Regions from separate parts of the Bacillus sp. DU-106 genome, predicted to be linked through region 3. Evidence: a T-box and tRNA genes for the amino acid it is inferred to sense, from the RefSeq annotation. Region 3 holds a T-box; the other regions hold tRNA genes.
What was found. A T-box is a leader RNA that pairs with one kind of tRNA and senses whether it is charged. The one in region 3 lies ahead of thrS (threonine--tRNA ligase), so its partner is inferred to be a tRNA-Thr.
Positions count from the first base shown of each region.

Region 1: it encodes a tRNA-Thr, which carries the amino acid that the T-box ahead of thrS (threonine--tRNA ligase) is inferred to sense. The anticodon was not compared.
Region 2: it encodes a tRNA-Thr, which carries the amino acid that the T-box ahead of thrS (threonine--tRNA ligase) is inferred to sense. The anticodon was not compared.

Region 1 is NZ_CP026607.1:4,825,816-4,833,351, forward strand. Features, by position in the region: gene C3Y97_RS24640 (S8 family serine peptidase) at 1-3,777, shown strand, start outside; gene C3Y97_RS24650 (L-lactate dehydrogenase) at 4,000-4,944, opposite strand; tRNA gene C3Y97_RS24655 (tRNA-Glu) at 5,682-5,753, opposite strand; tRNA gene C3Y97_RS24660 (tRNA-Ser) at 5,759-5,849, opposite strand; tRNA gene C3Y97_RS24665 (tRNA-Asn) at 5,857-5,931, opposite strand; tRNA gene C3Y97_RS24670 (tRNA-Ile) at 5,939-6,015, opposite strand; tRNA gene C3Y97_RS24675 (tRNA-Gly) at 6,026-6,096, opposite strand; tRNA gene C3Y97_RS24680 (tRNA-Lys) at 6,110-6,185, opposite strand; tRNA gene C3Y97_RS24685 (tRNA-Thr) at 6,196-6,271, opposite strand; tRNA gene C3Y97_RS24690 (tRNA-Phe) at 6,286-6,361, opposite strand; tRNA gene C3Y97_RS24695 (tRNA-Asp) at 6,374-6,449, opposite strand; tRNA gene C3Y97_RS24700 (tRNA-Met) at 6,453-6,529, opposite strand; tRNA gene C3Y97_RS24705 (tRNA-Ser) at 6,557-6,649, opposite strand; tRNA gene C3Y97_RS24710 (tRNA-Ile) at 6,667-6,743, opposite strand; tRNA gene C3Y97_RS24715 (tRNA-Met) at 6,748-6,824, opposite strand; tRNA gene C3Y97_RS24720 (tRNA-Ala) at 6,845-6,917, opposite strand; tRNA gene C3Y97_RS24725 (tRNA-Pro) at 6,934-7,007, opposite strand; tRNA gene C3Y97_RS24730 (tRNA-Arg) at 7,018-7,091, opposite strand; tRNA gene C3Y97_RS24735 (tRNA-Leu) at 7,095-7,183, opposite strand; tRNA gene C3Y97_RS24740 (tRNA-Gly) at 7,200-7,274, opposite strand; tRNA gene C3Y97_RS24745 (tRNA-Leu) at 7,304-7,384, opposite strand; tRNA gene C3Y97_RS24750 (tRNA-His) at 7,407-7,482, opposite strand; tRNA gene C3Y97_RS24755 (tRNA-Thr) at 7,492-7,536, opposite strand, start outside.
Region 2 is NZ_CP026607.1:524,791-532,326, reverse strand. Features, by position in the region: gene C3Y97_RS02865 (amidase domain-containing protein) at 1-24, opposite strand, end outside; gene queG (tRNA epoxyqueuosine(34) reductase QueG) at 69-1,211, opposite strand; tRNA gene C3Y97_RS02855 (tRNA-Gly) at 1,411-1,484, opposite strand; gene C3Y97_RS02850 (DsbA family protein) at 1,600-2,250, opposite strand; gene C3Y97_RS02845 (transglycosylase domain-containing protein) at 2,438-3,214, opposite strand; gene C3Y97_RS02840 (NUDIX hydrolase) at 3,708-4,169, opposite strand; gene C3Y97_RS02835 (YebC/PmpR family DNA-binding transcriptional regulator) at 4,316-5,035, opposite strand; gene C3Y97_RS02830 (DUF3884 family protein) at 5,387-5,707, shown strand; tRNA gene C3Y97_RS02825 (tRNA-Leu) at 5,918-5,999, opposite strand; tRNA gene C3Y97_RS02820 (tRNA-Cys) at 6,010-6,080, opposite strand; tRNA gene C3Y97_RS02815 (tRNA-Gly) at 6,095-6,169, opposite strand; tRNA gene C3Y97_RS02810 (tRNA-Gln) at 6,175-6,249, opposite strand; tRNA gene C3Y97_RS02805 (tRNA-His) at 6,313-6,388, opposite strand; tRNA gene C3Y97_RS02800 (tRNA-Trp) at 6,408-6,481, opposite strand; tRNA gene C3Y97_RS02795 (tRNA-Tyr) at 6,489-6,572, opposite strand; tRNA gene C3Y97_RS02790 (tRNA-Thr) at 6,583-6,658, opposite strand; tRNA gene C3Y97_RS02785 (tRNA-Phe) at 6,677-6,752, opposite strand; tRNA gene C3Y97_RS02780 (tRNA-Asp) at 6,762-6,837, opposite strand; tRNA gene C3Y97_RS02775 (tRNA-Met) at 6,841-6,917, opposite strand; tRNA gene C3Y97_RS02770 (tRNA-Val) at 6,944-7,019, opposite strand; tRNA gene C3Y97_RS02765 (tRNA-Glu) at 7,024-7,098, opposite strand; tRNA gene C3Y97_RS02760 (tRNA-Ser) at 7,116-7,207, opposite strand; tRNA gene C3Y97_RS02755 (tRNA-Asn) at 7,210-7,284, opposite strand; rRNA gene rrf (5S ribosomal RNA) at 7,293-7,408, opposite strand; rRNA gene C3Y97_RS02745 (23S ribosomal RNA) at 7,509-7,536, opposite strand, start outside.
Region 3 is NZ_CP026607.1:4,546,215-4,553,750, forward strand. Features, by position in the region: gene rplT (50S ribosomal protein L20) at 1-37, opposite strand, end outside; gene rpmI (50S ribosomal protein L35) at 75-275, opposite strand; gene infC (translation initiation factor IF-3) at 297-800, opposite strand; ribosomal protein L20 leader region at 864-984, opposite strand; gene thrS (threonine--tRNA ligase) at 1,195-3,132, opposite strand; T-box leader at 3,180-3,408, opposite strand; gene ytxC (putative sporulation protein YtxC) at 3,440-4,321, opposite strand; gene C3Y97_RS23135 (DUF4177 domain-containing protein) at 4,556-4,753, shown strand; gene dnaI (primosomal protein DnaI) at 4,788-5,726, opposite strand; gene C3Y97_RS23145 (replication initiation and membrane attachment family protein) at 5,760-7,169, opposite strand; gene nrdR (transcriptional regulator NrdR) at 7,322-7,536, opposite strand, start outside.

The DNA.
Region 1 (7,536 bases), 280 kb from region 3:
GCGATAAATGGTGTTGCGATGACATTACCAGCAAATACAGTAGAAGAATTGTTACGAATTGGCGTTGTAAAACGTATTTGGAAAGATTACGAAGTGAAATTAAATTTACCAAAACAAGCTGAGCAAAAAGCGCCTCAAAAACTAACAGATAGCATCCCGCAAATTGGAGTAGATAAGTTACATAGTGAGGGCATTACCGGAAAAGGAATTAAAGTTGGTGTATTAGATACAGGTATTGATTACAATCATCCTGACTTAAAAGACGTATATAAAGGCTATCGCGCGAAACCTGGTGAGGACTCTAGCAAAGTAGACCTAAACTCAGTAAAGGGTTGGGACTTTATTAATAATGATGCAGATCCAATGGAAACTACTTATTCAGAATGGCAACAATCTGGTGCTCCTGAATTTGATAACCGTGGTTCTTCCTTCTACACAGCCCACGGCACTCACGTAGCAGGTATCGTTTCTGCCCAAAAGAAGAACCAATCTGATTCAGCAGTAAAAGGTGTTGCACCTGACATTGAACTGTATAACTATCGTGTACTCGGTCCATACGGAAGTGGAGATAGTTCAGGTATTATCGCTGCAATTGATAAATCCATTTCTGACGGTATGAACGTTATTAACTTATCGTTAGGTGATGATAGCAACAATCCACTCGATCCAACATCTATCGCTGTTAATAATGCAATGCTTTCAGGCGTTGTTACAGTCGTTGCTGCTGGTAACTCTGGACCAAATCCATCAACACTCGGATCACCAGGTGCTTCACCATTTGCAATTACGGTTGGAGCAAGTGATAGCTCTATTTCCTTACCGAAACTATCAGGTCATGCTGGACAATTACAATTTCCTAACCTAATTCTATTCGGCAAAAACTTCACTGATAAAATAGAAGATTTCAAGGGACAAACTTTACCTATTGAATATGTAGGAATTGGTACGCCTGACGAGTTTAGTAAAAAAGATGTAAAAGGAAAAATCGCTCTCGTTGCACGCGGTACACTGTCATTTGATGAAAAAATTGCTAATGCAAAACAAGCAGGTGCAAAAGCCGTTATTATTTATAACAATGTGGATGGAGAAATTCCTTTCTACGTTGGCGAAAGTACAAAATACATTCCAGCATTCCGCCTAACGAAAGAAGAAGGTGAAAAACTAAAAGCTCAAATCGAACAAGGTAGCACCTCCTTAACTCTCGATGAAATTAATTACATTCAAACAGAAGGCGATCATCTTGCAGACTTTAGCTCACGCGGTCCTGTTACAGCAAATGATGATATTAAGCCTGATATTACAGCGCCTGGTGTCGCTATCCTTTCAACAGTTCCTGAATATATTAACGACCCGCAAGAGGGTGAAAACTACGCTGTTTCCTATGAGCGTATGCAAGGAACATCTATGGCTTCTCCTCATATCGCTGGCGTTGCTGCTCTAATTTTACAAGAACACCCAGACTACTCTCCGTTCGATGTAAAAGCGTCTCTTATGAACACAGCTAATGATTTAAAAGAAAAATATTCCGTATATGAAGTTGGAGCTGGGCGAGTAGATGCTTACAACGCCGTTCGTACAGAAACAAGCTTTAAAGTATTAGATACGACACAAACTGTTGTAAATGATGAAGTAATTGAAGTACCCGAAGAAACTGGATCTATTGCATTCGGTAAGTTTTATCAAAAAGACGGTGAAGCTCTTGAACAAAAACGAAATATAAAAGTAACTAATCATAATAAACAAGAGAAAAAAGAATTTAAAACAGAAATTTCTTATACACCAGCATCGTCTACTATTAACGATGCTGTCGCAAACGGTGTAAAAATCTCTGCTCCAGAAACAATTACTCTTGATGCTGGCAAAACAGGTGAAATTGAAGCAAAAATTAATGTTCCAGCCGGTGTGAAACAAGGCCGATATGAAGGGTACATTCATATTACGAACACAAAAAATAAAGAAGAAACATATCAAATCCCATTCTCTATTCGTGTATCAGAGCCTGGTATTGAAAATGCAATACTATCAAGAAAAGCAATTTCAACTGATACATCTAAATTCAATCCATACGGTGAATCGTATGTTCACGGAGCATTCCAATTAAACAGCGAACTTGAAACGTTAGATCTTATCGTAAAAGATTCCAAAACAAATAAAGCTCTTGGCTTCATTGGAACATTAAACACGAGTGGCCTAAAAACTGATGTGTATTACTACTTAGATTCATTCTTTAATGGAAAAGTGTATCCTTTTACAAATGATCCTGCAAAACCAATCGGTAATGAGAAAATCAACTTACCAGAAGGAGACTACACAATTGAGTTTGTCGGTTATGATAAGGCTGGGAAAGCACGTGTAAAAGGTGATTATGTTGTAATTGATAATACACCACCAGAAGTGAAATTAACTGGATTAAAACCTGGTATTTACGAGTTAAATGAAGAAAATTATACAGTAGAAGATGGCAAAAAAGCACTATGGATTAAAGGAAATGTATACGATTCAAACGTTGATTACTTAAAAGGAAAAGGATTAAACATTACGCAAGAAGCGAATGGCGTTATGTACTATGACTATTCTCCATACTTGCATAAGTTTTTACCGATTAATGCAAATGGCGACTTTAAAGTTGGCATTACACCTGACTCCTTCAGAACGGAAGGTCCAATGAACACAGGCGTATATATTTTCGATTATGCAACTGCAGGTCCTGACTATCCAAACGGTGTAAATAACTACTGGTTTATCCCGCAAGGTGCTCAATATGCAAAAACTAGTTACGATAAAAAAGAATTATATAAAAATGACGAGTTCACAGTAACACTAAACGCGAAACACGTAAAACAATTTGTTGCTGGGCAATTTAATGTAAACTTCCTAGAGAAGAACTTCAAATTTGCAAATGCGAAATTTAATCCTGCTTTTGAAAAGCTACTTTCCCAAAAAGGGGTAACCGCAAAAGTAAATGAACCGAAACTAGAGGCAGGCTCTGTTACAGTTGGCGGAGCTATCGATGACAAAAATTTTGCTGGATTAGATGGTGATTTCCCGTTCATTGATGTAACGTTCAAAGTAGAAAATGATGAGTTTTATGAAGCAAACGCTCAATTAGAATCACCAATTTTTGTTTACTGGAAACAAGGTGAATCAGAACCAAATAGAATGCGTGTACTTCAAGATCAAACATTCTCAGTTATGTCCTTAAACTCATTAGTAGAAGGAAATATTAAACCTGGTGCATTCTTAAATGAACGCGGATATTTAGATGAAAAGTTCGATTATACAAAGCTTGGCGTAAAAGTATATGCGACTGATTCTTACCGTCATAAGTTTGAAGGCTCACTAGATAAATACGGATACTTCAAACTAAATGGACTTCCAGTTAATAAACGCGACTATAACTTATATGTAGAGGTGCCAGGACATTTAACAAGCCGCCTAACAACGAAACTTGGTACTGAAAAAGACGGTAAGTTGCTTGGCCAATATTATTATGCAAGACCTGACGAAAACCTTGCCGGCGATGTAAATGGTGATAAAGTAATCGATATTAAAGATGCTGAAATTATTGCTAGCAACTATGGTAAAAAAGGACTAACTGTAAAAGACGGAGATCTTAATAAAGATGGTATTGTCGACGAAAAAGATATTCGCTTCGTTGAAAAGAACTTCTTGAAAAAAGGGCCAGATGCATCTAAATCACAAACACCTGTAGAAAAATCAAAAAGCGGTACACTGGCAGATATTTTAAAGAAATTAGGATTAACGCCTAAAAAATAATAAAGTGAAACTTTAATCAATTGAGGTTTTACTGCCCGGCAAATAGCGGAATAATAAAGAGCACTCTACGTAAAATAGAGTGCTCTTTTTCTATAAACGACCCTTATCCAGCAAAAGGGGTATATTGGGGATATACAAGGGAAACCGGAAAAGGAATTTATATTAAATTATATAAGTTCAGAGGTAAGAAGCAGTTTCCCACCCTGAACTATTTAGCAATTATTATAGTACTGGTGCCATTGTTTCTTTTAATACTTTTACAGAATGAGCGAACTTCGCTTTTTCATCTTCATTTAGCTCAAGTTCTACAATTTCACGTACACCTTCGCGGTTAATTACAGCTGGAACACCTACGTAAGCATCTTTCTCGCCGTATTGACCTTCAAGGTATGCAGATACAGTTAATACGCTGTTCTCGTTGTTTAAGATTGCTTTAGTTACACGAAGTAGTGACATACCGATTCCGTAGTAAGTTGCACCTTTACGCTCGATGATATGGTAAGCTGCATCACGTACGTTTTCGAAGATTTTGTCTAAGTCTTCTTGTTTGTACTGTTCGTTGTTAGCTAAGATTGTTTCTAATTTTTGTACACCGATAGTAGCGTGGCTCCATACTGGAAGTTCAGTGTCACCGTGTTCACCAACGATGTAAGCATGAACGTTACGTGGATCTACATCTAAGTAGTCACCTAACATGTAACGGAAACGAGCAGAGTCTAAAGTAGTACCAGAACCGATTACGCGCTCTTTCGGTAAACCAGATTCTTTCCAAGTTACGTAAGTTAAAATATCAACTGGGTTAGTTGCGATTAAGAAGATTCCATCGAATCCGCTATCCATAATGCCTCGAACGATTTGTTTAAAGATCTTTGTATTTTTCTCAACTAAGTCTAAACGAGTTTCACCTGGCTTTTGTGGTAACCCAGCAGTGATAACAACTAAATCTGCATCTTTACAATCTGCATAGCTACCGCTCCAAACTTTTGTTGGTGATGGAGAGAATGGTACCGCATGGCTTAAGTCCATTGCTTCCCCTTCTGCTTTTGCTTCATTAACATCTACTAATACGAATTCTTCAGCTACACCTTGGTTGATCATTGAGTAAGCGTAACTACAACCTACAGCTCCTGTTCCTACTAATACTACACGATTGATACCTTTTTTCATGGTAATTTCCCCTCTCTATTGTTCACATATATTTTTTTATGATTGTTTAAGTAATTAATTAAAATACTAATTTAATGTTGTTTAACTTCTTTACATTCATATTGTAGCACGTATTATTGTGAATTACTTCACAAATTATGACCTATTTGTGAACTTTTTCACATAGAGTGTAAAGTTATTGGAATAGGTGTGGAATCCATTTCAATGGAGGCGTTTTCTTTAGATTGTGAAAGGGATTTTCTTGTGGTTTTTGTCGGTAAGTGAAATTATACCGGCGATTTTTAGAATATATCGACCGTAACTCCAAATATATCAGCGATTATTAAAATTTATCGATCGTAACTCAAATTATATCAGCGATTTTTGCAATATATCGACTTACCGACAATACTGACAACATAAAAAAGCTGTCTTCAGTAGATCACAGCTATTGAGAGAAAGCAGCTTCTTCTATATATTATTTATTTTCCACAGTAGCTCCCAGATGCATTTTCATCGGTTTCTCCAAGTGTAGGAGGCTACAGCCATACAGCTGGGGTAAAAGTTCAAGTTGAAGTTAATTCCTTCATATTCATACAGGTCCAAATAATTAACATGATTGTATTTACGGCTCTCTATGTACCCAACTGCAACAGCGAATACTTCATATTTCTTCTATTGCATAAAAAAGCAGACTATCCAAAGTCCATTTTTATACAACAAAAAAGAGATAGCAGATTATGCTATCTCTTTTAGTATGACCCGTACGGGATTCGAACCCGTGTTACCGCCGTGAAAGGGCGGTGTCTTAACCACTTGACCAACGGGCCAGTTCTGGCAGAGAAGAAGGGATTCGAACCCTCGCACCGCGTTCGCGATCTACTCCCTTAGCAGGGGAGCCCCTTGAGCCACTTGGGTACTTCTCTATAAATATGGCTCCGCAGGTAGGACTCGAACCTACGACCGATCGGTTAACAGCCGATAGCTCTACCACTGAGCTACTGCGGAACAATTATGGTGGGCCTAAATGGACTCGAACCATCGACCTCACGCTTATCAGGCGTGCGCTCTAACCAGCTGAGCTATAGGCCCATAATTGAAAAGCGGGTGAAGAGAATCGAACTCTCGACCAGAGCTTGGAAGGCTCTTGTTTTACCACTAAACTACACCCGCATTAAATTGTAAATGGTGAGCCATGAAGGACTCGAACCTTCGACCCTCTGATTAAAAGTCAGATGCTCTACCAACTGAGCTAATGGCTCATTTTGAAAGTGGTGCCGACTAGAGGACTTGAACCCCCAACCTACTGATTACAAGTCAGTTGCTCTACCAATTGAGCTAAGTCGGCTTGCGTTTTCAAAATGGTGGCTCGGGACGGAATCGAACCGCCGACACGAGGATTTTCAGTCCTCTGCTCTACCGACTGAGCTACCGAGCCTTTATGTAAAAATGGCGGTCCCGACCGGGGTCGAACCGGCGATCTCCTGCGTGACAGGCAGGCATGTTAACCACTACACCACGGGACCATTTGGTTGCGGGGACAGGATTTGAACCTGCGACCTTCGGGTTATGAGCCCGACGAGCTACCGTGCTGCTCCACCCCGCGATGATAAAATATTTACTTTAGAAAAAATGGAGGAGGTAGAGGGATTCGAACCCCCGCGCGACTCTCGCCGCCTGTCGGTTTTCAAGACCGATCCCTTCAGCCGAACTTGGGTATACCTCCGAGATATATACGTCTAATGGTGGACCTTGTAGGACTCGAACCTACGACCGGACGGTTATGAGCCGTCTGCTCTAACCAGCTGAGCTAAAGGTCCTTTATGGTAGCGGCGGAGGGGATCGAACCCCCGACCTCACGGGTATGAACCGTACGCTCTAGCCAGCTGAGCTACACCGCCATAAATGATATTAATATAAGTGGAGCCTAGCGGGATCGAACCGCTGACCTCCTGCGTGCAAGGCAGGCGCTCTCCCAGCTGAGCTAAGGCCCCATGTTTTTTAGGAATATCGGGAAGACAGGATTTGAACCTGCGACCCCCTGGTCCCAAACCAGGTGCTCTACCAAGCTGAGCCACTTCCCGTTAATAAAAGCGCGCCCGAGAGGAGTCGAACCCCTAACCTCTTGATCCGTAGTCAAACGCTCTATCCAATTGAGCTACGGGCGCATATGGTGCCGAGGGCGGGGGTCGAACCCGCACGGTGGTCACCCACCGCAGGATTTTAAGTCCTGTGCGTCTGCCTGTTCCGCCACCCCGGCATGTCATATTGAAAATTGGAGCGGAAGACGGGATTCGAACCCGCGACCCCAACCTTGGCAAGGTTGTATTCTACCACTGAACTACTTCCGCAAGACATGTATGAGTTATTTAATTAAAAGTGCGGGTGAAGGGAGTCGAACCCCCACGCCAAAGGCGCCAGATCCTAAGTCTGGTGCGTCTGCCAATTCCGCCACACCCGCATATTAATTTATTTAAGAAAAATGGGGCGACTGATGGGAATCGAACCCACGAATGCCGGAGCCACAATCCGGTGCGTTAACCACTTCGCCACAACCGCCATGATTTCTGGTGCCGACTAGAGGACTTGAACCCCCAACCTACTGATTACAAG
Region 2 (7,536 bases), 1.4 Mb from region 3:
TTCAATCTTCGTTTTTACAACCATTCTGTCTCCCTCCCATATTACAATATGAAAAAGGGAAATATTATCTACTCTTTTTTCTGTGCTAACAATTCAAGCCCGCGATTCATTTCATGAAGCACTTCTTCATCTTTCTCACGTTCCATCGCTTTCTCAATCGCTTCGCCTACTCCATCTCCGCCAATTTTCCCAAGTGCCCATGCTGCCGTTCCGCGTAGTACCGGTCTTGGGTCATCTTTCATAACACCAATTAAATCTGGAATTGCCGATGCTTCTTTAAAATGTGCTAATGCTAAAATCGCATTTCTTTGCAGTGGTTTTTTCCCTCTCCATGACCCTGACATAATCCCATATTTCTCTTTAAAATCACGATTACTAATTGTTAAAAGTGGCGTTAATAATGGTTTAACTAGCTCAGGATCCGGCTCCATCTCAGGATGATTATGAAAATCCATTCCTTTGTTTTTCGGACAAACAGTCTGACACGTATCACATCCATATATGCGATTTCCTATTTTATCGCGATATTCTTCAGGTAGGAATCCTTTCGTTTGTGTTAAAAACGCAATGCACTTCTTCGAATCTAACTGTCCCCCCTGTATTAAAGCACCGGTAGGGCAAATATCGATACATTTCGTACAGCCTCCGCATTGATCTTCTATCGGCTTATCTGGCGGGAATGGAACATTTGTAATCATTTCCCCTAAGTATACGTACGAACCAAATTCAGGTGTAATAATAGAGCAGTTTTTACCGCTCCATCCAATACCAGCACGCTCTGATACAGCTCGATCACTTAATTCACCTGTATCAACCATGGACTTCACTTCTATATCGGGAAGTTTTTCAATTAAATATGCCTCTAATTTTTTCAAACGATCTCGTAAAACAAGATGATAATCTTGTCCCCAAGAAGCACGACAAAAAATCCCACGGCGTTCTCCACGCTTACTTAATGGTGCATTTTTTAATTTTGAAGGATATGCTAAAGCAATCGCAATAATTGATTTAGCACCCGGTAATAACAGTTGCGGATTCGTTCTCTTCTCTATATCAGGCTCTTCAAATCCAGATTGATAATTTAATTGTTGTTGCTGGATTAAGCGCTGCTTTAATTCCTCAAAAGGAGAAGCGCTCGCAAAGCCTATTTTATCTATGCCAATTGTTTTACTATACGCAATTACATCTTGCTTTAATTGTTCAAAATCCACTCTTAATCGCCTCCTCAGATGAATCCACCCCTTATGTAACCACTCTATTGGTTAGTAATTCACGTTTGGAATACTATCATTTACTTCTATTTTCGCATGTAATTATATTTTTCAAACATTAAAAAACGCAATGCCTCGTTTATCTCGGAAACGAAACACTGCGTTGATCACAATTTATAGAAAAACTTTTAATAAAATTTGGAGCGGGTGAAGAGAATCGAACTCTCGACCAGAGCTTGGAAGGCTCTTGTTTTACCACTAAACTACACCCGCAAATATGAATTACATATAAGATATTAGAATAACTTATGTAAAATAGTATAGCATGTAAAAAAAGTAGAGGCAAGAATTTTATCGAAAAAAGTCGAAAAAGTGATGAGAGACCTCATCACTTTTTCAATTCTTTATCAATTGCCTTCTTCATACTATCAAAATCAGGATTTGCAAGATTTCCGTTTACATATACAGAAGGAGCACCTTGAACTTTTAATTTTTGAGCACGATCTGAATCTTTACTTACTTTTTCTTTAATGTCTTTACTGTGTAAATCTTTCTTAAATTGCTCTACATCAACTTTTGGAAGTTTCTCTTTCACAATGCTAAGAAGCAAATCTTCTGTAATCCATTCTTCCGTATCTTTCTTTTGATTTTGATAAATCTCATCATAGAAAATCCAGAATGAATCTTTATCTTGTTTATAAATTGCTTCACCAGCTGCTGCACCTAAATCTGAGTCTTTTCCGATAAATGGGAAGTTAATAAAGTATAACTGCACTTTGCCTTTATCAATATACTCTTCTTTTAATCGAGGTAATACTGTTACATCCCAAGTACGACAAGCAGGACATTTAAAGTCTCCAAATTCAACTACCTTAACTGGAGCATCATCTTTCCCTAAAGATTGTTGCGTAGAATAAGCAAACATCTCATTCCCTTTATCTTTTTTGTCATTTATGATGCTATACGCAATTGTTCCAATTACAATCAATACTGCGATAGAAAAAACTATACCAAGAGCCATGAGTTTATTTGATTTCATATACATTCCTCTTTAAATTCATATTCTGTATACAGCATTGTACACAATACACATAATATCAACACTTATATACGTCACGCAATGAACACGCTCACATAAATTACAAAAACACAATAATTGTGACGATATTGTGTCACAATTTGTCACAATTTATTCAAAAAAAGAAGCTCCTCTGTAGGAACTTCTCTTAACTTACTGCTTTTTTACGCGCGCTATTTAACATCGACTGCTCTATTTTTATATCATGACGAATTACCAATTTCTCACTAACTGCTTGAACATACTCATCATGGCTTATATAGCCTTCTTTCTCCATTAGTCTCAAAACGACATTACGTCTCTCTACTGCTTTATCATAATTTTGGGCAGGTGAGTAATAAGCAGGTGCTTTTACTACAGCAGCCATCATTGCACTTTCAGCCAACGTTAATTGGTTCACCTTTTTACCGAAGTAAAGGTTTGCTGCTTTTTCAATTCCCCATGCTCCTTCTCCATAATAAATATTACTTACATATAATTTTAATATTTCATCCTTCGTAAATGTGCGTTCAATTTTTTTCGTATAAAAAATCTCTTTCCACTTCCGAGAAAATGTACGTTCATTCGTTAAAAAGGCATTTTTAGATAGCTGCTGTGTAATTGTGCTTCCTCCTTGCACGACACCACCAGCCTTTATATTCTCAACAGAGGCCCTAATAATTGCTATATAATCTAAACCGTTATGATGATAAAATCTTTTATCTTCTGTCGCAATAAATGCATGTGTTAATGATTCTGGCACCTCTAACTTAGCCGGTACATGTAATTTACTAATATCACTTTTCTCAATCATTACATTTCCAATGAATAATAACGTACAACTTAACAATAATAATAATATAATGGCTTTATAAAAAAGTTTAGTCATTGGATTTAATGCAACTTTTTGATGATAGTTCACCCTAGATAATACTCGTTCTTTCATCTTGAACACCTCTTTTCCACACAGCATATAACTCTTACTTTAAGAATACATTGTTGTAAAAAAATATCCCATCGATTTCTCTTACACGTACCTTACATCATTGTAAGGTATAAAGTGAAACTTTAATCGGTCCTCATTAATCAAGCTTACTGCCTAGCAAATAGTGGGATAAAAAAGTATTGTATCACAGTCTTTTTTTATCTACTATTCATCTGAAATATTGAATATAGGTTATGTTAAAGTACGAATAACCAATAAAAGAGAAACCCTTAAGACTATTATATTTTCACTTTACACTTTAATTATATCATCTACAAATATATATACTTTTGACTATCTAGTAATCTAAATGTATATAACATATAGATTTATTATACAGAACAAACGTTCTCAAAATCAATACTAGTGCTACTATTATTTTGACCTTTTTCTTAAACAGTATACAAAAAAAGAGTAGTGATTCGAATGTATCTCAAATCGGCTACTCTTTTCTTTACAATCTTCCTATTAAATTATACGGCTGTACTTCCCACGTTTCATACGGAATAAAATGTGTTGCTCTCATTGCATCAAGCGTTCTGGATTTCATATGAGGACGCGTTATATACTCATCTATGTTCTCTTCATTTAACTCAACAAATTTAGCCTCTTGTATTTCTTCAGGTTGAATTTTTATTTCACCACTTATATATGCTACTTTAAAAACAACAGCTAGAATATGCATAGAAGTATTATAATAAACGCCTGTAATTCCGATAGGCTTCACCGTTAACCCTGTTTCCTCTTTTATTTCCCTACAGACAGCTTGATCGAGCGCTTCGCCTTCTTCTACCTGTCCTCCTGGCAACTCCCACGTATCAGCTCGCCAGTGCACTTTTGTTAATAACACTTCATTTTTTCCATTTGTTAAATAACCGGCTACAGCAACGATATGCTTTGGTGTCTTATGTTCCATATTAAGCCTCCTAGAGATAATGAATATTTTATATATCCCTATAATCATATTCCCTACCTACAACAAAATACCTTTAATACTTCATCACCTTAATTAACTTCATAAAAAAGACCCTATCCGCTAAGCGAAAAGGGTCATCTATCGTATTACTCTCCTAAGTCTACGTTGTGATAAACTTGTTGAACATCTTCTAAATCTTCTAATGCATCAACCATTTTCTCAAATTGTGCTTGAGCATCTTCAGGAAGTGTTACATCACTTTGTGCAAGCATTGTTAATTCTGCAACTGTAAACTCCTCAACGCCAGCACCTTTAAGTGCAGATTGTACTGCATGAAATTGATCTGGTTCAGCATACACGATAACAGAATCTTCTTCTTCTAGAATGTCACGTGCATCTACATCTGCTTCCATTAAAATTTCAAGAACTTCATCTGATGTTTTACCTTCAAGGCCGATAACAGCTGTCGCATCAAACATGTAAGCTACAGAACCGTTCACACCCATATTACCACTATTTTTGCTAAATGCAGCTCGTACATCTGCTGCAGTACGGTTTACGTTATTTGTAAGTGTATCTACAATAACCATAGCTCCATTTGGTCCGAATCCTTCATAACGAAGCTCGTCATAATTTTCTTCTGAACCGCCTTTTGCTTTTTCAACTGCACGATCAATAATTGTTCTTGGAACATTGTATGTTTTCGCACGCTCTAATACAACTCTTAGTGCTTGGTTTGATTCTGGATCTGGCTCGCCTTGTTTTGCTGCCACATAAATTTCACGCCCAAATTTCGCGTATATACGGCTTGTATTTGCATCTTTTGATGCTTTTTTGTCTTTAATATTGTTCCATTTACGGCCCATACTTTCCACTCTCTTTCCCGTTTTAAATCTACATAAAAATATTAATATGAAATATAATGTGTGTTCAACACATTTTTAAAAGAAATATAAAAAGTTCATTTTTGATTCATATTACAGACATAATATAAATCACTATCATTTTGTTCTTTCGACAAGTTATATTATACATGAATTCCTACGTTTATTACGAATTTTAGAAGCACATAGTATAATTTAACAAAAAGACTCTAACATTTCTGTTACAGTCTTTTTATATTGCCAATAAAGATTTCCATATTATTCCCATAATTGTTTTCTATTGTTGTATAATAAAAATAGGAAAAAATTTGAAGAAAAGATGGAGGGTGAATTATGACACATTCCAAAGACAAAAAATCACATGCTTTTAAAGGAATAGGAGAGAAGTTAAACCCAACTATCTATCAAGTGAGATTCATGAAATTAGATGAACCAATTCGATTTGAGTCGTTTCCTGAATTAAAGGAATTAGGAGACTGGTTGAGTACTTCAACGCACATGTGGTCATGCCACTCAACTATGTACAAATACAACAGAGAAGAGTTTGAAAAGAAGTTCTTAGAAATTACGAAATTAACAGCTGATCATGTACTAATATCTACTGGTGGCGTCGGATTTAACTTCATGTCACCAGGTTGGAGAAATTCTCTATAAAATAATGAAATTATATAAAGGGATAAAAATTTATCCCTTTATTGTTTTGTAGCTTTCCCCAACTGTATCGCATGTACTAAATGAATAAGTTTACCTTAATCATTTATAACCATTTCACCAACACACCATTTTTGCTTATTTTATAGTATGATGAAAACATAAAAAGACTCTACACATTTGGTGTAGAGTCTTTTATTACGCCGTTCATGATACCGATGGTCGGGGTCGAACCGACACTCCCGAAGGAACACGATTTTGAGTCGTGCGCGTCTGCCAATTCCGCCACATCGGCACAAAAGAAAAGGCGGCAACCGGATTTGAACCGGTGATAAAGGTTTTGCAGACCTCTGCCTTACCACTTGGCTATGCCGCCATATTAAATTTTATTGGAGCGGAAGACGGGATTCGAACCCGCGACCCCAACCTTGGCAAGGTTGTATTCTACCACTGAACTACTTCCGCAAAAATGGCTGGGCTAGCTGGATTCGAACCAGCGCATGACGGAGTCAAAGTCCGTTGCCTTACCGCTTGGCTATAGCCCATCGAATTCTTACTTAATTATATGTAAGTATCCATTAGATTATTTGTAATTTTTAAAATAAAAATGGGGCGACTGATGGGAATCGAACCCACGAATGCCGGAGCCACAATCCGGTGCGTTAACCACTTCGCCACAACCGCCATGTTGTGTAAATATATTTGGCAGGGGCAGTAGGAATCGAACCCACACTGGAGGTTTTGGAGACCTCAGTTCTACCTTTAAACTATGCCCCTATGTAAATGGTGGAGGGGGGCAGATTCGAACTGCCGAACCCGAAGGAGCGGATTTACAGTCCGCCGCGTTTAGCCACTTCGCTACCCCTCCGAAACTTACATGGTGCCGGCTAGAGGACTTGAACCCCCAACCTACTGATTACAAGTCAGTTGCTCTACCAATTGAGCTAAGCCGGCGTATTTTATTAAAATAAATGGTGGCTCGGGACGGAATCGAACCGCCGACACGAGGATTTTCAGTCCTCTGCTCTACCGACTGAGCTACCGAGCCTTATTAAAATGGCGGTCCCGACCGGGGTCGAACCGGCGATCTCCTGCGTGACAGGCAGGCATGTTAACCACTACACCACGGGACCATTTGGTTGCGGGGACAGGATTTGAACCTGCGACCTTCGGGTTATGAGCCCGACGAGCTACCGTGCTGCTCCACCCCGCGATAATACTATTCATATAAAATTTATATGGTGGAGGATGACGGGATCGAACCGCCGACCCCCTGCTTGTAAGGCAGGTGCTCTCCCAGCTGAGCTAATCCTCCAAAGTGGTGACCCGTACGGGATTCGAACCCGTGTTACCGCCGTGAAAGGGCGGTGTCTTAACCACTTGACCAACGGGCCAAATATTATAAATCCTATGGCGGAGAGCAAGGGATTCGAACCCTTGATACGCTTGTGACGTATACACGATTTCCAATCGTGCTCCTTCGGCCAACTCGGACAGCTCTCCAATGGCTCCGCAGGTAGGAATCGAACCTACGACCGATCGGTTAACAGCCGATAGCTCTACCGCTGAGCTACTGCGGAATAATATTGCCTGGCAACGTCCTACTCTCACAGGGACAAGGTCCCAACTACCATCGGCGCTAGAGAGCTTAACTTCCGTGTTCGGTATGGGAACGGGTGTGACCTCTCTGCCATCATTACCAGACATTATTCTTTTGAGACAATCATTATTATAACTTATTTACTTTAAAAGTCAACAAGTTTTTTATGTTCTCTCAAAACTAGATAACATTGCTACATATTATATGGTTAAGTCCTCGATCTATTAGTATT
Region 3 (7,536 bases):
GTTGACGAGTAACTGTACCACCTTTTACTCTTGGCATAATATTACCTCCTAATTGTTCTATATATCAGCCGAACTTATTTTAAGTTGTCAAGCATTTGACGAATGCGTTTGAAGTCACCAGCGCTTACTACACCAGCTTTACGTAGTTTACGTTTAGCTTTTGTAGATTTGTTAGCGAATAAATGGCTTGTGTAAGCGTGAGAACGTTTCAGTTTACCTGATCCAGTCTTTTTGAAACGCTTTGCAGCGCCGCGATGAGTTTTTTGTTTAGGCATAGGTATTTCCTCCTCTATCTATTACTTATCGTTTTTCGGTGCTAAAACTAAGAACATACTGCGTCCTTCCATTTTAGGCTTAGATTCAACTGTGCTAACTTCAGCACAAGCTTCTGAGAAGCGATCTAAAACACGTTGACCGATTTCTTTATGAGTAATGGCACGTCCTTTAAAGCGAATTGATGCTTTAACCTTGTCGCCTTTCTCTAAAAACTTGATAGCATTACGAAGTTTTGTGTTAAAGTCGTGTTCATCAATTGTTGGACTTAAACGAACTTCTTTCATGCTAATTACTTTTTGATTTTTGCGCTGCTCTTTTTCTTTCTTCTGTTGCTCAAAGCGGAATTTACCGTAGTCCATAATGCGGCATACTGGCGGTTTCGCATTTGGAGCAACTAATACTAAATCAAGATTAAGATTTGCAGCTAAGTCTAAAGCGTCATTACGAGACTTGATTCCAAGTTGATCGCCATTTGCGCCAACTAAACGTACTTCACGTGCACGAATTTGCTCGTTAATCATCATATCCTTGCTAATAGTAAGCCACCTCCAAGGTTTTCTCAGAACATATTTTGTAGTCATAGAACCCGAACAAAAAAAGTGCGGGCATACGACACCCACACTTGTAAAATCTTAAGTAAGAAATACATTTACCTGTTAACTGCGAATGCGTCCATCAGGTGAGAAGCGGGTGCTTCTACTTGTTCCACAAAACAATATTCTATTATCCTTGATGAGTTTATCATAGGACATGACGTCTGTCAAGAAGACGCGATGTGTTTTACTAACAACAAGAAATATTGTAACAAACAACTAACATACTTGCAATACTTTTTTATGATAAGTGTTACATGGTTATTTTTTCTAATTTTCCTCAAGTATATTACATAAAAAAGCCGCGGTATACCGCGGCTTTTTCTTATCGTTTTCCTTCTACTTTAATCATGTCAACAAAAGCATCTAATGCGATTGTTTCTGATTTTTGTTCACCATATTTACGTACGTTTACGCCGTTTTCAGTTACTTCATTGTCACCTACTACAAGCATGTACGGAATTTTTTGCATTTGTGCTTCACGGATTTTGTAACCGATCTTCTCTTCACGAGTGTCTAATTCAACACGGATACCAGCACGACGCAATTCGTCTTGTACTTTCTTCGCATAGTCTAAATGTACTTGCGGAGAAACTGGAATTACTTGTACTTGAACTGGAGCTAACCACGTTGGGAATGCACCTTTGTATTCTTCAATTAAGAAGGCTACAAAACGTTCCATAGTTGATACAACACCACGGTGAATTACAACTGGACGATGTTGTTTACCGTCTTCACCAACGTATGATAATTCAAAGCGTTCTGGAAGCAAGAAGTCTAATTGTACAGTTGAAAGTGTTTCGTCTTTTCCAAGAGCAGTACGAACTTGAACGTCAAGTTTTGGACCGTAGAATGCCGCTTCACCTTCAGCTTCATAGTAATCAAGACCCATTTCATCCATAGCTTCTTTTAACATACCTTGTGCTTTTTCCCACATCTCATCATCCGCATAATACTTTTTAGTATCTGCTGGGTCGCGGTAAGATAGACGGAATGAGTAGTTCTCTAAACCGAAATCTTTGTACACTTCTAGAGTTAAGTTTACAACACGTTTTAACTCTTCTTTAATTTGATCTGGACGAACGAAAATATGCGCATCGTTTAAAGTCATTCCGCGTACACGTTGTAATCCAGATAACGCACCTGACATTTCATAACGGTGCATTGTTCCAAGTTCCGCAATACGGATTGGTAATTCACGGTAGCTGTGAATATCATTTTTATAAACCATCATATGATGAGGACAGTTCATTGGACGAAGAACTAATTCTTCGTTATCCATTTCCATTGATGGGAACATGCCATCACGGTAGTGGTTCCAGTGACCAGAAGTTTCATAAAGCTCTCTGCTTCCTAGTACTGGAGTATATACGTGATCATAGCCTAAGCTTGCTTCTTTATCAACGATATAACGCTCGATAATACGACGAATTGTTGCACCCTTTGGTAACCAAAGTGGTAAACCTTGTCCTACTTTTTGGCTATTAGTAAATAGTTTTAATTCTTTACCTAATTTACGGTGATCGCGCTCTTTCGCTTCTTCAAGCATACGTAAGTGCTCATCTAATTCCGCTTTTTTAACGAATGCAGTACCGTAAATACGTTGTAGCATTTTATTATTGCTATCGCCGCGCCAGTAAGCACCTGCAACGCTTAATAATTTAAACACTTTAATTTTCCCTGTAGATGGAAGGTGAACACCACGACAAAGGTCGAAGAATTCGCCTTGCTCATAGATTGAAATAACTGCATCTTCTGGAAGATCGTTAATTAAATCTAATTTTAACTCATCGCCGATTTCTTCAAAGCGACGAATTGCTTCTGCACGTGGTACTTCATGACGAACGATTTCTAAGTTCTCGTTCACGATTTTTTGCATTTCTTTTTCGATTTTCTTGAAGTCTTCAACTGTAATTGCTTCTTCCATATCAATATCGTAGTAGAAGCCATTTTCAATTACTGGACCAATGCCGAGCTCAACCTTAACATCTTTATATAAACGTTTTAACGCTTGTGCTAAAAGGTGGGCTGTTGAATGGCGTAAAATATATAGGCCATCTTCAGAATCTAATGTAATGATAGAAACTGCACCATCTTCTTCGATTGGTGTAACAAGATCGATCATCTCATCGTTTAATTTTCCAGCTACAGCTTTTTTCTTTAAGCCTGGGCTAATAGAAGCTGCGATTTCTTCAGTTGTTACGCCTTTTGGAAACTCCTTCACAGCTCCATCAGGGAAAGTAATTTTAACTACATCTGCCATCACTGGTCACTCCTCTTTTTCTCAAAATAAAAAACACTCATCCCGTAAAAAGGGACGAGTGTTGAATTCGTGGTTCCACCCTTGTTCCAATTAACATAATTGTTAATTGCTCAAGTTCAACATAACGGTGTTGTCCGTTAGCAATTACTAGAAAAACCGTTCACTGCTAAAGTTTAGAGGTGGTAAGTAATAATCCCGTACTAGGAAGCTCACACCCTAAGGCTTCCCTCTCTGAAAATCGTAGAAAACTACTCATGTCCTCATCATGACATTTCAATATATTTCATTTATGTAGGTAATTATATGCTCAAAAACTTAGAAAATCAAGGGCGTTACCTTTATTTTTTAAATTTTTCACATTGCGCTCAAAATCATGTAATCCATGTAATTGGACCCGTTCTTGGAACACATTTCGCAAAGTAATAATCATATTATGGTCTTGTTCTTTCGTATATAAATAAATCTTTTTAGGCGAAATAGAAAGAAGCGGCGCAATTACTTTCGTATCAATATATACATCATTTTGCTTTAATAATTCCTCATCTATATATTGGACCAACTTCTCCTGTTTTAAACGTCTACCTTTATCATCATAAAAGATAAAGCTTTCATCAAAAATAAGATGCACGCAAGACAAACGTGATTTACGGCTACTTACTTGTTGCCGAAGCGTCTCAATGAACATTTGGTATTCTTGCTCCATCTTATATTCATCAATTGCCACTTCCGCAAGTTTAGCCACCATTTCCCTATATGTACGAAGACGAAAACGGATATATGATGAAAACGAGAATGAGAGCGGATCACAAAGCCAATTATTTAAAGAAGACTTAATATATGACTCAAATGCGTTACGCGTTAAATCCTGAGCTACACCTTTTCTTCTTCCCTTTAAAATCTCATGTGCCATGTGCAATATTTGATGACACTCTTCTTGTTCTTCATAAAAAAACTTTTCTTTTAAAATCGTATAAATCCACTCATTTTGTTTCACATTCACAATGAAATACACCATCACTGGCAATAAGATTTTTTCAATATAATTCGATTCACGTACTGGTATGTGAATCACCACTTTTTGTTCCTGTAAATACACACTCGTTTCCTTATATAACACTTCCGCTCTTTTCAGCAATTGTCTATATACGTGCATAGCATCATTTTTTTCTTCGAAGCAAATTTCAATCACTTTTGTCCCCCCTTTTATCCCCGCTCTAAAGGACTGTATCTATACGTTACAAATCCTATAAGAGTCCGTCCCGCGTGAATTTCACTCTTAGTAGAATCACATTTCCTATCGTTAGAAAATCCACTCAATATGGCTTGCTAATTTTATATATATTAAGGGAGGGAGAAAAAAATGATACAAGCTACTATGAATTTTTATTGTATACTTTACTTATCAATAAAAGGGGGTATCTGAATGTTTGAATATAAATTCGTAAAAGTCGAATTACATTGGGGGTTCACTCGCTCAAAACCAGCTGAAGACTACCAAGAAATTATTCAAGAACATGCTAGAGATGGCTGGAGGTTCGTACAGATTGTTGCCCCTACGTTTGGCAGTTCTGGACAACCTGAATATTTCGATCTCATATTCGAAAAGAAAATATCACTATAATACAAAAAAAGAGCAAGCTGAGAAGCTTACTCTTTTACTTATGACGACGGTTTTTCCCACCAATTGGAATTGGTTTCGCTAAATATTTAATTCTTTCCATAATACGTGCTGCTTTCATTTCTTCAGCCTCACCACGCTGCGTATACGTTAAATGGTGTTCCAGTTGTTTAAAATCAAAATTAGACGTAAAGAACGTCGGTAAGTTTTCTAACATACGGAATTGTAAGATTGCACCGAGTACATCGTCACGGACAAAGCTTGACATCGCTTCTGCCCCGATATCATCTAACATTAAAACTTGTACGCGTTTAACCGCATCAATCTTCTCACCAATCGAATTATCTTGAATTGAACTTTTAATTTCACGTAAAAATTCCGGGAAGTATACGAGCATCGAACTTATTTTCTTTCGAGCAAGCTCGTTCGCTATTGCTCCTAACAAATACGTTTTTCCTACACCAAATTTACCGTACAAATATAAACCTTGTGCTTTTTTACCTGGTTCATATGTACTTAAAAATTCATTCGCTGCACCAATCGCATCGATACGTGCATTTAAATCAGAAGGATCTAAGTTTTCCATAGTTGCCTGTAAAATATCCGTTGGCATATATACACTTTGAACAAGTTTTTCATATTTCTTTCTCTCGTCATGCGCTACTTTTCTAACGCAGCGATCGTATTGAATATCAATCATCTTCCCTTGAATAACAAGCTTTGGCTCGTACCCTTGTAGCATATTTTTACATGAGCCTAAATCCGGACAATCCACGCAACCTACACTTTGTCCAATATATTCATATAACTTCACAAGACTGCGCTCAATCATAGAAGTCGTTACTTCACCCTTATGTTCATCTATAAATTCTTTCACACGCGGATGCGCCATTACTTCTGCCTTTAATACTTCATATCTATTTTTAAAGTTTTCATTTTCCATTAATTTTGCAAATGAATTTTGAATATGCTCCATTTTCTCACCTCAAAGAGCGTTCATTCTCTTCTATTAATCACGCTTATATTTTTTTAACACTTCTTCTAGTCGTTTTCGTTCATCTTCTAGCGTACTTGCATCTTTTTCTACACTTACATCTTTCTTCACTGTTTCTTTCTCTTGTTCTTTCGGCTCTTCTTCCTTAAGCCAATCTGGCACCATTTCTTTCCGCACCGTTTTCTTCGCCGTACGGCCTTTTTTCTTCGTCTCAGCCCACTCTTGATATTGACGGTTCTCTTCTTTCGCTAACGCCATCGCGTCCGCTACTGTACCGACCTTTTTACGTGCCCAATGCCCAGCAATCTTCTCGACATACGTTTTCGCAAGTTTCATATCTGAGCGTAGCATAACATAATAAATAAGTACATTCACAACTCCTGGTGTCAATTTTTGATTAATCATGACATCTTCAACGATCTGCAAGTCCGCTTTCGTTGCCTCTGCACCACCAGAAATCTCTTTCAATAGTTGTTTTGGTGAGATTTCCTCTAGCTGCTTTATTAGCATCTCCTCTTGCGATGAAGGCTCTTTCTCTTTCATCGTACGTGCAGCATGAGGCTGTACTCTTTCACTTAATACCGGTAATGCTTGACCATTTTCAAATTGATACCAATCGCGCGCTCCTTTTCTAAGCCTTTCCATATCAATTGTTTGCATCTCTGTCACTGCACCAAGAACGATATTTTGCATCGATAACACATCTACACCATACACGTAAGCAAGTGTTATAACGCAGTCTCTCACTTGATCTGTAATCGCCTTTTTAGGAACAAGAGCGGACAATCCATCTACAAATAAAGAGAAATCAAAGAAATCATTCCAAACTTTCGGAGCATCTCCCTTCTCGTTACTTGGCATAGTTGTCGTTTTCGGAATACGAAGGTCTTCTTGCGCATGCTCAAGCTGTCCTGGATTAAACGAACCAAACACATCATTGAAAGAACGCGTAACATTTTCATAAGAAGCAAAATCAAATTCTTCTTCTAAGAAATATTGCTTTACTTGATTATATTTTGTCCTGCTCAATCGATTGTATAAAAAAATACTTAAAACAATATCATCAAAAAACTGCTTCGGAGATAAAGGTGGTTGCAACTCATATATGAACATTCGAATATCTTTTTCTTTCTTAATATATACCTTCAAAAGCCCAATTGCCTCTAACTTTACTCGTTCCTCATATACTTCAGGAAGTTGCATTTGCATAGTCACCATAAGGGAATGATGCGTATTCTCTTTTCCAAATACACGATCTTGCTCAAGCTCTCCCCATAGTGTCATGTATAAGCTAAAAGCTCTACTACCTATTAACGGCTGATACAACATCGTTAACACTTTCCGGTCGTAATTGTGCAGTAGTCCTTTCGCACTTACTTTATAACGATCAATCGGCAATAGCTCCATCCATGACTGTTTTTCCATTCTTGCTTTTCCTTTCTCTCATCCAATCTATCCTCTACTTCATTCGTTCTATCTTCATTATATAAATTCTTAGTGAAAAAGAGCTATTAGCTTGCGCTTCTAGCTCTCTTATCCTATTACTTACGGTATGTAAAGAGAATAAAATACAACTTCTACTCTCTTTCTTTTTGCAGTATATCTTTTAATTCTTCAATAAATACATTTAAATCTTTAAATTGACGATATACAGAAGCAAAACGTACGTAAGCAACATCATCAATATCGCGAAGTTCTTCCATAACAATTTCACCAATCATATCACTTTTCACTTCTGATATACCTAAATTACGCAGTTCACGTTCCACGCTTTGTGTTACTTCTTCTAATT